DNA from 4 places in the Serratia sp. GW822-FHT06D09 genome. Region 3 is predicted to be linked to each of the others. Evidence: predicted binding sites of a transcription regulator. Region 3 holds the regulator's gene; each other region holds the start of a gene.

What was found. The regulator Fur, encoded in region 3, represses iron uptake genes when iron is present. The targets are predictions, from matches to a motif close to ATAATAATGAGAACNACTATCAA.
Positions count from the first base shown of each region.
Region 1: the regulator Fur is predicted to act here: its motif matches at 1,033-1,055, upstream of fepD (Fe(3+)-siderophore ABC transporter permease).
Region 2: the regulator Fur is predicted to act here: its motif matches at 1,187-1,209, upstream of AC1RKG_RS01945 (TonB-dependent receptor domain-containing protein).
Region 4: the regulator Fur is predicted to act here: its motif matches at 1,714-1,736, upstream of AC1RKG_RS08765 (TonB-dependent siderophore receptor).

Region 1 is NZ_JBXALO010000009.1:64,671-67,800, forward strand. It holds gene fepD (Fe(3+)-siderophore ABC transporter permease) at 1-1,011, opposite strand, end outside; gene entS (enterobactin transporter EntS) at 1,146-2,414, shown strand; gene fepB (Fe2+-enterobactin ABC transporter substrate-binding protein) at 2,401-3,130, opposite strand, start outside.
Region 2 is NZ_JBXALO010000001.1:412,918-416,047, forward strand. It holds gene AC1RKG_RS01940 (serralysin family metalloprotease) at 1-1,021, shown strand, start outside; gene AC1RKG_RS01945 (TonB-dependent receptor domain-containing protein) at 1,342-3,130, shown strand, end outside.
Region 3 is NZ_JBXALO010000005.1:45,537-48,666, reverse strand. It holds gene AC1RKG_RS13475 (glycosyltransferase) at 1-716, shown strand, start outside; gene fur (ferric iron uptake transcriptional regulator) at 921-1,367, opposite strand; gene fldA (flavodoxin FldA) at 1,687-2,226, opposite strand; gene ybfE (LexA regulated protein) at 2,456-2,743, opposite strand; gene ybfF (esterase) at 3,035-3,130, opposite strand, start outside.
Region 4 is NZ_JBXALO010000003.1:227,367-230,496, forward strand. It holds gene AC1RKG_RS08765 (TonB-dependent siderophore receptor) at 1-1,670, opposite strand, end outside; gene AC1RKG_RS08770 (SDR family oxidoreductase) at 1,920-2,807, opposite strand; gene AC1RKG_RS08775 (LysR family transcriptional regulator) at 2,952-3,130, shown strand, end outside.

The DNA.
Region 1 (3,130 bases), on a different contig from region 3:
AAGCGCGGTGACGATGGAAACGCGCAGTTCACCGGCGACCAGGAAGCGGCCGATCAGATCGGCGCTCAGCAGCAGGATAGGGGTCAATACCAAGGTCCACGGCAGCATCCAGTGCAACTCGGAGCCGGCCAGTCGCCGGGCAATGTGCGGCATCATCAGCCCGACAAAGGCTATCGGACCAACGGCGGCGGTGGCGCCACCGCACAGCAATGTGATCGCCAGCAACCCCAGCAACTGGGTGCGGACGATGCCGGTGCCCAGCGCGGTGGCTAACTCATTGCCCATACTCAGGCTGTTCAGCGATTTGCTCATCCACAGCGTGATTGCTGTGCCCAGCAGGATCGGCAGGGCAACGGTGCGCACCACCTGCATATTTTGAATATCCAGCGAACCGGCCTGCCAAAAACGCAGCTGATCGAACACCAGCGGGTTCAACAGGGAAATGCCGGATGTCATGCCTTCCAGCACCGCCGCCAGCGCGACGCCGGCCAGCGTCAGGCGAACCGGGTTCAGGCTGCTGCCGCCCAATGCGCCGATCAGCGCCACCAGCAGGGCGGCAAACATCGCGCCGGCAAAGGCGAACCACAGATATTCGCCGACGTGAGCGGCACCAAAGAAAGTGATGCCCAATACCACGGCAAACCCCGCGCCGGCGTTAACGCCGAGAATGCCGGGGTCGGCCAGCGGATTGCGGGTGAGGGTTTGCATCAGCACGCCGGACAGGCCCAGGGCGATACCCGCGAGCACGCCGATCAGCGTGCGCGGCAGCCTGGCGTTGGTAATGATGGTGCAGTCGGCGCCGCTACATTGGCCGTTGAGCGCCTGGATAACCGTGTCGAAGGGGATAGATTTGGCACCGAGCGACAGGCTGAGCAGCATGACGACCAACAGGGCGCAAACGGCAATCAGCAAGCCAAGCAGCTTGCGACGAAATGAGCGGGGAGTGCCACCCGCAAGACGATCCCTGGACAGCGGAATGGACGGTGTGCAATTGCGTGTAATCCGTAACATAACAATCCATTATTTGATTGAATATGAATGATATTTATTATCATTATTGATTGTTTTCATCTATGGTACCATGAGTCCCTTCGCTATTGCAGCACAGACGCTGCCCCTTTTCTTTAGTTGTGGTGAGAAAGCTAATGAGTAAGCCCTCTATTTTGCTTGATTTTGGCCTGCTTAAGACCAATAGCGCCTTTCGCGCTGTGTTCTGCGCGCGTTTTATTTCCATTCTGGCGCTCGGGCTGATGGCCATTGCCATCCCGGTGCAGATCCAGGCCCTGACCGGGTCGACGCTGCTGGTCGGGTTGTCCGTGACGCTGGCCGGCAGCGGCATGTTTGCCGGTTTGCTGATGGGGGGCGTACTGGCTGACCGCTACGAGCGCCGCCGTCTGATCCTCTTTGCCCGTTCCACCTGCGGTATTGGGTTTATCGGTCTTTGTTTAAATGCCGCTTTACCTGCGCCGTCATTAACGCTGATTTATCTGCTGGCGGTTTGGGACGGGTTCTTCGGGGCGGTAGGCGTGACGGCGTTGCTGGCGGCGACACCTGCGCTGGTTGGGCGTGAAAATATCGTTCAGGCCGGTGCCATCAGCATGCTGACGGTGCGTTTTGGCTCCATTCTTTCCCCGGCGATCGGCGGGTTGGTGATTGCCAACGCCGGCGTGACCTGGAACTACGCTTTGGCGGCCTTCGGCACCTTGCTGACGTTGATCCCTTTATTGCAGCTGCCACAGCTGTTGCCACCCCCTCAGCCGCGTGAGCATCCGCTGCGCGCACTGGCCGGCGGATTTGGCTTCCTGTTTCGTAACCGGGTGATTGGCATGGTGGCGCTGATCGGCGCGTTGCTGACCATGGCCAGCGCGGTGCGAGTGCTGTACCCGGCGATGTCCGGCATGTGGCAGGTCAGTGCGGCGCAGCTGGGCTTTATGTATTCCGCCGTGCCGCTGGGCGCGGCAATTGGCGCCTTTACCAGTGGCCGGGTGGCGCACGTGGCGCGGCCGGGCTGGATGATGCTGATGACGGCGATTGGCGCGTTTGTCGCTATCGGCCTGTTCGGCCTGATGCCCTGGTACGGTCTGGCACTGTTCTTCCTGGTGGTGTTTGGCTACCTGAGCGCATTGAACTCATTACTGCAGTACGGGCTGATTCAGAACCTGACGCCGGATGCTTTCCTGGGGCGCATTAATGGCCTGTGGACGGCGCAAAACGTGGTGGGGGACGCATTGGGTGCCCTGCTGCTGGGGGCGATGGGGGCGTTTATGTTGCCGGCCATGACTTCAACCAGCTTCGGTTTTGGCGTGGCGGTACTGGGTGTGGTACTGGCGTTCGCGATGAAAGGTCTGCGTCAGGTGAGCCTTGGCGGGCAGGAAAGCGATCTCCAGCCCGCCGCGGGATCTACTGAGAAATAAACTGTTTTTCCAACAGCGTCAGCAGGTTGCTGGCGCTGTAGTAATCCAGTCGGAAGGTGTCATTGCCCAGCGCATAAACCCGCTTATGCTGCACCGCCGGCAGGTGAGCGAGGAAAGGATTGGCCATCAGCCGCTGCGCATCGCTTTCGTTGTTGGCAAACAGCATCAGCGTCTGGCCGTTCAGCCCTTCCGCCAGGTTTTCCCCGGCGAGCTGAATGATGTCCTTTCGCATACCCATGCTGCGGCTGTTGTTCAGCTTGTCAGACGGAACCGCCAGGGTGAAACCCAGCTGCTTGAGCATTTGCCCCTGGGAAGATTCGGCGGTCCACAGGTTGGCTGACTTGCCGTCGGCGCTGAAGACCAGAGCGGAGGTCGGTTGTTCCGGCAGCGTCATACGTTGTTTGAGTGACTTTTCCCGGCTATCGAAATCATCAACGATTTTTTGCGCATCGGCTTCGTGCCCGGTGGCCTGGCCCAGCTCTATCGCCAGCGCCTGCCAGCTTTTGTCGTCGTAATTGACCACCAGCACCGGGGCAATGGCGGACAGCTGATCGTACAGGCGTACGGCGGAGTCGGCACCGGTAGCGGAGATGATGATCAGGTCGGGCGCTTCACCGGCAATGGCTTCTGCGTTGGGTTCACCAATGTACAGGCGCTTTACGCCGCGCTGCGTTGCGATAGCGCTCCATTGGTGGAAGAAACCTTGTGAGTCCGCG
Region 2 (3,130 bases), on a different contig from region 3:
TACGGATTATCGCGGGCATAATACCGACGGTCAAAGCTGGTTCAATATTAATTACGACTATGCAGATCCCCGTGATGGTGTTTATGCCAATTTACATCCTGAATTGGGCAACTATGGCCGCCTGAGCATCACCCATGAATTGGGGCACACTTTAGGGTTGGATCACCCAGGGGTTTACAATGCCGGACAAAGCCCGAGTTATGCCAAGGCTACCTACGCCGAAGATACTCGCCAGTTCAGCGTGATGAGCTATTGGGATGAATCTGTCACCGGCGGCGATCACGGCGGTTATTATTCCGCGGCTCCGCTGGTCGATGATATTGCTGCCATTCAGTATTTATATGGTGCCAATACCACCACGCGCACCGGTGACACGGTATATGGATTCAACTCTAATTCCGGCAGAGATTTCTACACCGCGACGGACAGCAGCCAGAAACTGATTTTCTCCGTCTGGGACGCGGGCGGTAACGACACCCTTGATTTCTCAGGGTACTCGCAAGACCAGCGTATTAATCTGACCGAAGGCTCGTTCTCTGACGTAGGCGGATTGAAGGGCAATATTTCCATTGCCGTAGGCGCTGTCATCGAAAACGCCATTGGCGGTTCGGGGAATGATGTCATTGTCGGTAACGACGCCGCCAATATTCTTCAGGGCGGCGCGGGGAACGACGTTATTTACGGTGGCGGTGGGCAGGATCAGTTATCCGGTGGCAGCGGCAGTGATATTTTTGTTTTCTCCGCCGTGAGCGATTCACCGTTCAAATCACCGGATAAGATCCTCGACTTTGAAACCGGTATCGACAAGATTGACCTGTCTTTCTTTAATCAGGGCGATAACGGTACCGACTTTATTCATTTCGTTGACAGCTTCAGCGGTCAGGCAGGTGAGGCCACGTTGACGTATAATTCACAAAGTGATTTTAGTGAATTGGCATTGAATATAAGTGGTCATGCGACACCAGACTTCCTGGTGAATATCGTAGGCCAGGCAAATACCGCCACTGATTTTATTGTTTAATTCTGTCACGGTGGGCTATGCCCACCGTTTTATTACGGTTTTATTCCCCTGCATCCCACAATGTCTCTTCGCCACATCGGCTGCCGACGCCGCTTTGTAAGGATTTCGTAAGCGATTTGGAAGTATCTCATCAATGTATTTAATAAGGTTATAACGACGTTGCTTATGGTAAGCATTGTCATTATTATCAATTTACTGAGTCTGCGAAGAAAGACCTTTATTTTAGCATTATTAATTTCTTTTAATACCTTTTAACTCGGTTAAACCCGAGTGGTGAAGCAACTGCGAGCGAATACTAATAATTAATGCAGGGCTAACACATGTGCAGAACTTTTAATTGCCGGGGAATTATCGGGCATTCCGCCTTATGGGGTGCGTTAATCGCCAGTGCCTTTAACGCCAATGCGGAAGTTAAGAAAACCTCATTAGAAAAGACCACGCAAAGTGAAGAAGAAATAACGGTAGTGGCGCCGGTTATTGAAAATAAATCGGGGACAATCACCACTATTACCGCGCAAGACATGCAGAAAAAAGGGGGCAATGATTTCGGCTCGATTATGCGCTACGAACCCTTGATCAGTGCCACCGGTGTCAGCGGGGGCTCATCATCGGGGAAAAGCGGTTTCGATCGCAGCGGGTATACCGGTTATAACATCCGTGGCCTGGAGAGCAATCGCGTCGGATTGGACGTCGACGGCATTCCACAGCCTGATGCCACCGGACGCAGCTACGTCAGCCGCGCCGGGCTCAATACCTTTGGCATCGGCAGGGACTATATCGACCCTTACATGTACGGCCAGGTGGAGATCGAATCGGGCGCAACCTCGATTGAACGCAGTAACACTTCTATTGGCGGCGCCGTTTCGTTTTTACCGAAATCAGCCGATCAGTACCTTTCCCCCACCAAACAGTCCTACTTTGGTTACCAGAGCGATTACGATTCGTCCAATCGCAGCTGGCACAATGGCATTACCGCCGCTGCGGGCGATGAACAACTGCGCGGGGTGTTTGTTTACAGTCGCCGTGACGGCCAGGAAACGCGCAATAACAGCGGCACCCACCAGGCCTATCCGGCCAACTGGCACACCAATGCGCTGATGGCCTCCGGTATCTGGCAACCGACCGACGAGCACAAACTCACGGGCACGGTGGATTACTATGACAAAACCAACCACACCCATTACGACAGTTGGAACTCGGCCGGCAGCGCCATTCTGGGGACCGCCCAACAGCAAAGCAATACGCGCCGTTGGGGAGTGAGCCTGAAAGATGAATGGACGCCGTACAACGATTTTGTCGATACCCTGACCTCAAAAGTCTATTACCAACAGACTCAGGCGCATGACAACACCTATATGCCCACCAGCACTGGCAGCATGGAACGGGTTTACTCCGACTACAACGTCAACACCTATGGTTTTGAAACCCAGATAGCCAAAACATGGGGACGGCACACGCTGAGCGGGGGACTCAATGCAAGGTTGACCGATACCGAGCGACCGTTCCGTGAAGAGCCTGCACCCAGTGCATTTACCGCCATCATGCAGCCGGAGTCCGACAGTCGCAGCTATGTGCTGGGCGGTTACGTGCAGGACAGGATCCAGTTTGATCTCGACGGGCACGGCTTTGCCGTGGTGCCGGGTGTGCGCGTGGCTCACCAAAGCACCAAGCCGCAGAATCTGAGCAGCCTGACTACCGGCAGCACGGTGCTGACGGAGTCCGAGTTGGAAACGCTGTACGGCAAAAGCAACACCGATACCCAGGTCCTGCCGTCACTCAGCTTCCAGTACAATCTGACGCCGACGTTGATGACTTATCTCCAGTACAAACGCGGTGCGCAGTTCCCGAACGCCAGCCAACTTTATGGCTCATGGAACCTCGGCTCCAGCTACGCAGGCACCGCGCAGTATGCGTTGATCGGCAACGCCGATCTGAATACCGAGACCAGCAACAACCTGGAATGGGGCGTGAAGGGAGAGGTTGTCGAAGGCGTGACCCTGCGCACCTCGCTGTTCTACAACACCTATAAAAACTTCATTGCCTATACCCGCTATCAGCGCGCCAGCAGTCCGGACAAGTTTGCTAACGTGCCGTCCAATATCTACACCA
Region 3 (3,130 bases):
CCCATGACCGCACGCTTGATCGGGTAAACCAGCTATTTGGCGAGTACCTGATCGCCGATAACCGGCGGCAGATTACGGCGGGTAATTACTGGTGTCCGACCGCTGGGGTAGGGGGGGCGGTTTTGCCGGAGCCGGGTGGGGCATTGCATTTTCTGCCTGGACACCAGGCGAGTGAAACAGATAAAACCCGTATGGCGAAGCTGATTTTCAGTACCAGCTACCTTGAGTACTGTTCTGTTGGCAATCGAGCCGGGCTGGATCTGGTGTCATTACAGCAGGCGCAAAATATTGAGCCTTATCTGGGGCTGATCACGGTAGCTTACGATCGGCGTGGAGAGTTTGTCGGTTTTTTTAATGCGGCCACCATTAGCGAGCTGTATGGCATAGAAGCGGATTATCATTATCGCGATGAAATAAGGCCGCTTGATGAGGCTTATGACAGCTTTGTCCAAAGCCAGTGCACTGAGGATGACTATTTCATCTGCAGTCTGGCGATTGAGAGCCAATTCCGCGGGCTAGGGCATTTTAACCAGCTGTTTGCGCAGATAAGGCAGCGAGCACAACAGCACCAGGCGAAAAATATCGTGCTGTGCGTATGGCAACGCAGTGATGCCAGCCAAATCTATCTGAACAAGGGGTTCCGTGTTCGAGGTGTATTCGATCACGCCTGGTCGCTGTTTTTTGATCGGTTGCTGTTTCTTGAGTATGAGCTGTGAAGAGGTTTGCTCATCCGCGTGTCGGCGGGTGGGGGAGTGCTGTGAGTGTAAGTGGGAAGCGAGAGAAGTGCTGTAGAGAAGTGCCGCTGCAATTGTTGTATTTAACGCTGTGAACTTTCCCCGGCCTGTCCGGGGATTTTTTATCCTATTATCGCAGGCACAAAAAAACCGCCGTTAAGGCGGTTTTCAATGCCGGTTAGGACATTATTTTTTGTCGTGCAGGGTGTCGTCTTCGCGGCAGTCACCTGTTTCACAGTGGCCGTACAGGTACAGGCTGTGGTTGGTGAGCTTGATGCCGTGTTGTTTGGCGATATCACGCTGACGCACTTCGATAGACTCATCGCTGAATTCGATCACTTTGCCGCAATCCAGGCAAATCAGGTGATCGTGGTGATGTTGCTGGGTCAATTCGAACACGGACTTGCCGCCTTCGAAGTTGTGACGGGTCACAATGCCGGCATCATCAAATTGGTTCAGTACGCGGTAAACCGTAGCCAGGCCAATTTCTTCGCCCATATCTATCAGTTTTTTGTACAGATCTTCCGCACTGACGTGATGGCATTCCGGATTTTGCAGTACTTCCAGGATTTTGAGTCGCGGAAGCGTGACTTTTAAGCCGGCCTTCTTCAATGCGGTGTTGTTGTCAGTCATGCGGATTCAGTCCTGTTACTATGCTAATCAAGTTGAGGCGTTCTCGCCTTTGGCATCGGTCGGCACAAAGAGTTAATTGCGTCTCATTATAGAACCGGTTGCTCTAAATGGAAACCGCCGGTTGTTAACAAAGCTATAATTGCACAATTGCATGTTATACATGCAACGTCTTGATGAATGGGATAAACCGGAAACTCAGTCTACCTTGATGGTGTGGGAAGTTACAAATCTGTAGCTTCTATTGCAGTAATTTGTACTGCCAATGATGGCCCTGCCGGCACACTATGCACTTTGCAGGGCTTTTGTTCAACCTTTGGCGTTACCCGACGATTTCGGCCAGGCTTAGCTCTTCGACGATTTGTTTTACCCAGCCTTCAACACGTTCGTTGGTCAGCTCAGGTTGGCGATCTTCGTCAATGGCCAGGCCGATGAAATGGCTGTCGTTGGCCAAGCCTTTGGACGCTTCAAAGTGGTAACCCTTGGTCGGCCAGTGGCCTACGATCGCGGCGCCACGCGGTTCAATGATGTCGCGAATGGTACCCATCGCATCACAGAAATACTCTGCGTAGTCTTCCTGATCGCCACAGCCGAACAGCGCAACCAGCTTGCCGTTGAAGTCAATTTCTTCCAGCGTTGGGAAGAAATCGTCCCAGTCGCACTGCGCTTCGCCGTAGTACCAGGTTGGGATACCGAGCAGCAGGATATCGAAAGCTTCCAGATCTTCTTTGCTGCTTTTGGCGATGTCATGAATTTCAGCCACCTCTTTACCAAACTGCTGCTGAAGAATTTTCTGGATCATCTTGGCAATGTTTTCGGTATTGCCAGTGTCGCTGCCAAAGAAAATGCCTACATTAGCCATATCGCGTATAACCTTTAAATTCAATAAATTGCATTCACGATGTTAGCGTAGACTACGATAACACCGATTAAAATGATGCCATGGCAAGAGATTATCTCTTACCGGTAAGTGCGTATCATGCCAGAAATTTACCCCGGGTATTTATCACTTTAATGCGATGCCGGGTGGAATAAAGCGGTGTTGATCGGGCGTCATCCTTAACGCCGCGCCGCATGTGCGGCTGCAATGATCAATGTTCTGGCTGCTCGTCCGCCAGTTGTGCCAGCAGCATTTGCTCAATAAGCTCGCTGCGGCTGATATTACGCTGTTCCGCCAGTTTGTTCAGGGCGTCCACCGCATCCGCGTTGATCTTCAGTTCCACACGCCGTAAGCCACGGACTTTATCGCGTCGAAGCTGATTACGCTTATTGATTCTAAGCTGTTCATCTCGGGATAGCGGGTTGGTTTTCGGGCGCCCCGGACGGCGTTCATCTGCGAACAGATCCAGCGTCGTGCGATCCGTTTGTTCTTTTGCCATAGGTAGCGGTACTGCAAGGGAGTTTGCATCAAAAAGCGCTTACACGCTTCCGGACGGTTCGGTTAACACACTTCGGGCCAATAAACCCTAACCCAAATTCACCCCAGCCTGACGTTAGCGAACACGCTCGGCACGGCGGTAAAATTATAGCGCGCCATATTACCCCAGCAGGTAGAGCGACGACAATGCTTAACTGAGCCGAAAACGCGCTAAGCCGTTATCTTTAGCGCGTTTTTTCATCAGATGGTGACTTTGGGAGGGAAACGGCCCATTTGTTGGGCCTGGCGCGACTCAGGCTTCGCCGAGAAAGCGGTGAATGGCGCGCAACACCGCCTCCGGTTTTTCCGCATGAACCCAATGTCCGGTACCGGCAACGACGTGAGCGCG
Region 4 (3,130 bases), on a different contig from region 3:
GAAACGATTTTGTTTTTATAATCGTTACGGAAATAGGTAATACCGGCGTTGAACCCTTCATAGGTGAACTCCAGGCCGACTTCTTTGTTGATGCTGACTTCCGGATCCAAGTCGGCATTGCCCATCAGGTAGCAGCTCCCCGTGGCAATGTTGTCCGGGCAGCCGTTGCCGCGGGTGGCCAGCAGGTAGCCTTCGCTGGACTGATACAGGTTTGGGGCTTTGAAGACGCGGGCGATCCCGGCTTTCAGTTTGAAATGGTCGCCAAGTTCCTGCGAGGCATTCAGGCTTGGGCTCCAGTTGCTGCCGAATTTGCTGTGATAATCAAAACGCATGCCGGGGATCAGTAGGGTGCCGGGCAAGACTTCGATATTATCTTCGAAGTACAGGGCGCTGAGTTCCGCGCTGTTTTTGGCGCTGCGTCCGGAAGGATCGCCGGAGATATCGCCGATGGTGACGCCGCTGGCATCGGTGACCTGCATAGAGGCCGGATCGTCGAGCTGCTCACGGTTCCACTCTGCCCCCAGGGTCATGGTTTGTTCGAACCACAGGTTGAGCGGCAGCGTCACTTCACCGGTGGTTCTGACATTTTTCAGCCGACTGGTGTTGAATTGGTCGCTATTGATCATCCCTTCGACACGCCCGGTAGAGCCTTCCTGAAGACGGGTATTGTTGGTTTTTTCGTAGTAAACGCCGACGCGTGACTGGCCCCAATCCCAGATGCCGTTATGGGTGATGCCGTAAGTCTGGCGATACAGGCGGTTGGTTTCTTGTCCGTACAGCGACGAAACCAGATCGTTCGGGCTGAGATTACCGTTGCTGTACTGGGTATCACCGGCGTAGATATTTCCCTGGCGGCTATAGCCCAGCTCAAAATCGAGGATCTGCGTCGGGGTCATTTTCCACGAGAACAGGGCGTTGACGTCTTTGTTGCGTACGCCTTCGCTACCGGCAGCATAGGAACCGTTTTGCGCGGTGTTGATATCCGCCGCATCGGCGTCGGTCTTGTTAAAGTTGCCGTACAGGCGCATGGTGAGCGCGTCGCCGGCCAACGGGCCGCTGAGGCTAAAGTTGGTGCGTTTCGTTGCGCCTTCCTTGTCGTTTTCAGGCTGATTGGTAAACAGCGACAGGCTGCCATGCCAGTCATTGGTGGGGCGTTTGGTGATGATATTAATCACGCCGCCGGCGGCACCGGAACCGTAACGCGCCGCCGCAGGCCCGCGCAGCACTTCGATGCGCTCAACCATTTCCGCCGGCACCCAGTTGGTATCGCCGCGGGTGTCCCTTTCGCCGCGCCAGCTGTAGCGAACCGAATTGCGCGACGTGGTGGGGACGCCGTCGATTAAAATCAGCGTGTTTTCCGGCCCCATGCCGCGTATATCGATCTGGCGGTTATTGCCACGGCTGCCGCTGGCGCTGTTGCCGGTCAGGTTCACGCCGGGCATTTTGCGGATGATGTCGGATAAATCGTTGACCGGCGGATCCTTGGCGATGTCCTCGGCGGTAATAATGGAAACGCCAGGCTGCTGTTTTAATTGTTCTTCCGCCGGCGCCAAAACTACCATTTCCTCACTTTCCGCTGCCAAATCATCGGCAGCATAGCCGCTCCCGCTAATTAATCCCGCCAGCAAAATCGCGCCTGGTTTCAATTTGAAAGAGTGTGTGTAAATCATGCATCTTATCCCTGAAAGTATGTGCAAATATTATTGAATAATTATGATAACGATAACTATTCTCATTTATTGTAAGGAAAGTGCAAATTCACAATATCTCCACAATGTCGTTTCGGGCGGGGTGTGTTTTTATCTGATTGATAAATTTATATTTAAAAAATTTTTCTGATGGTGAGCCTAAGTGTCGCAGGGCAGATGTAAAGCTAAAGCCCGCCTGGTTTTCCCCAAACGGGCCAGATAAAAAAGGAATTAATAGGCGAAAGCGGCCCGGTGTTTGCGGATAAACTCTGGCCAACGAACCGGCTCTTTGCCGGCAATTGTCGGGAAGTTGTCAAAGGTTTCTTCAACGCCGGGAATATCGCGTTCGGCAATGCGGCGCAGATTGTCGCCAACGCAGTTCATATAAGCCATTTCGGCGCCAGATTGCCGCATGTTCTCCAGGAAAATCCGGTAATCGAGCGCTTCATAGCGAAATGGCTGGCCCAGTATTTCCGTCAACATGGTCGCAATCTCGCCATAGGATTTGGCGTCATAACCCAGTCGATAGGTTTTGCCCGCATGCTGTTCAGGGTGCAGCAGTGAACAGGCTGCCGCCAGCGCGACGTCTTCGCCGTCGACCCAACTGAAGGGAGCATCACCGGTGTATTGCTGAATGACGCCGTTGACCACCGCGGGAATGCCACCGTAGCCGATCAGATTTTGCATAAAGCACTCCGGCCGCAAATGCGTAAAGCTGAAACCCAATGCCTCAATATAACGTTCGATCAATTGATGCCAGGCCCAGTGAGCAATGGTGGTGTCGTCGCGGCCGCAGGCACCGAGGTGCACAATATGCTGCACCCCGGCCTGTTTCGCCTTATCGAGAAACACCTTGCTCTGGCGCAGCATGTCGACGGTATAGCCGGTCGCCAGAAAGGCGCGGTCAATACCCTGCAGCGCCGGCGCCAGCGTTTCTTCTTGATCAAAATCCATAATAACGGTGCTGATGCCCTGAGCGGTAAAAGGCTCGGCTTTTTTCGGGGAGCGTACCGCCGCCACCAGCGCAATGGTGGTGTCTGCCTGCAGGTTACGCAAAGTATCGCCGCCTATCTGGCCGGTGGCGCCGGTAATCAGCACCCTTGGTTTGTTTATGCTCATCAATAAACCCTTGTCATGGTCTGTGGTTGAATCGGGCCTGGCCCTGAGGATGTATTACCAGATCGAGTTTACGGGGAATAAATTTCCTATTTAGGCTATAAATTACCGAGTTTATGGAATTAAATTCATTAATGGTGACGGGCTATGTTTTCTTCCGAACGACTCAAAGGTATCGATCTGTTTGTCTGCGTAGCCGATCTGGGCAGCTTTACGGCCGCCGCAGAACGCCTGAATTTGACCGGTTCCGCCATCAGCAAAGGCATTGCCCGTCTTGAAAGCCGGCTGCAGGTTCGCTTGTTTAACCGGACCACGCGGCGTCTCTC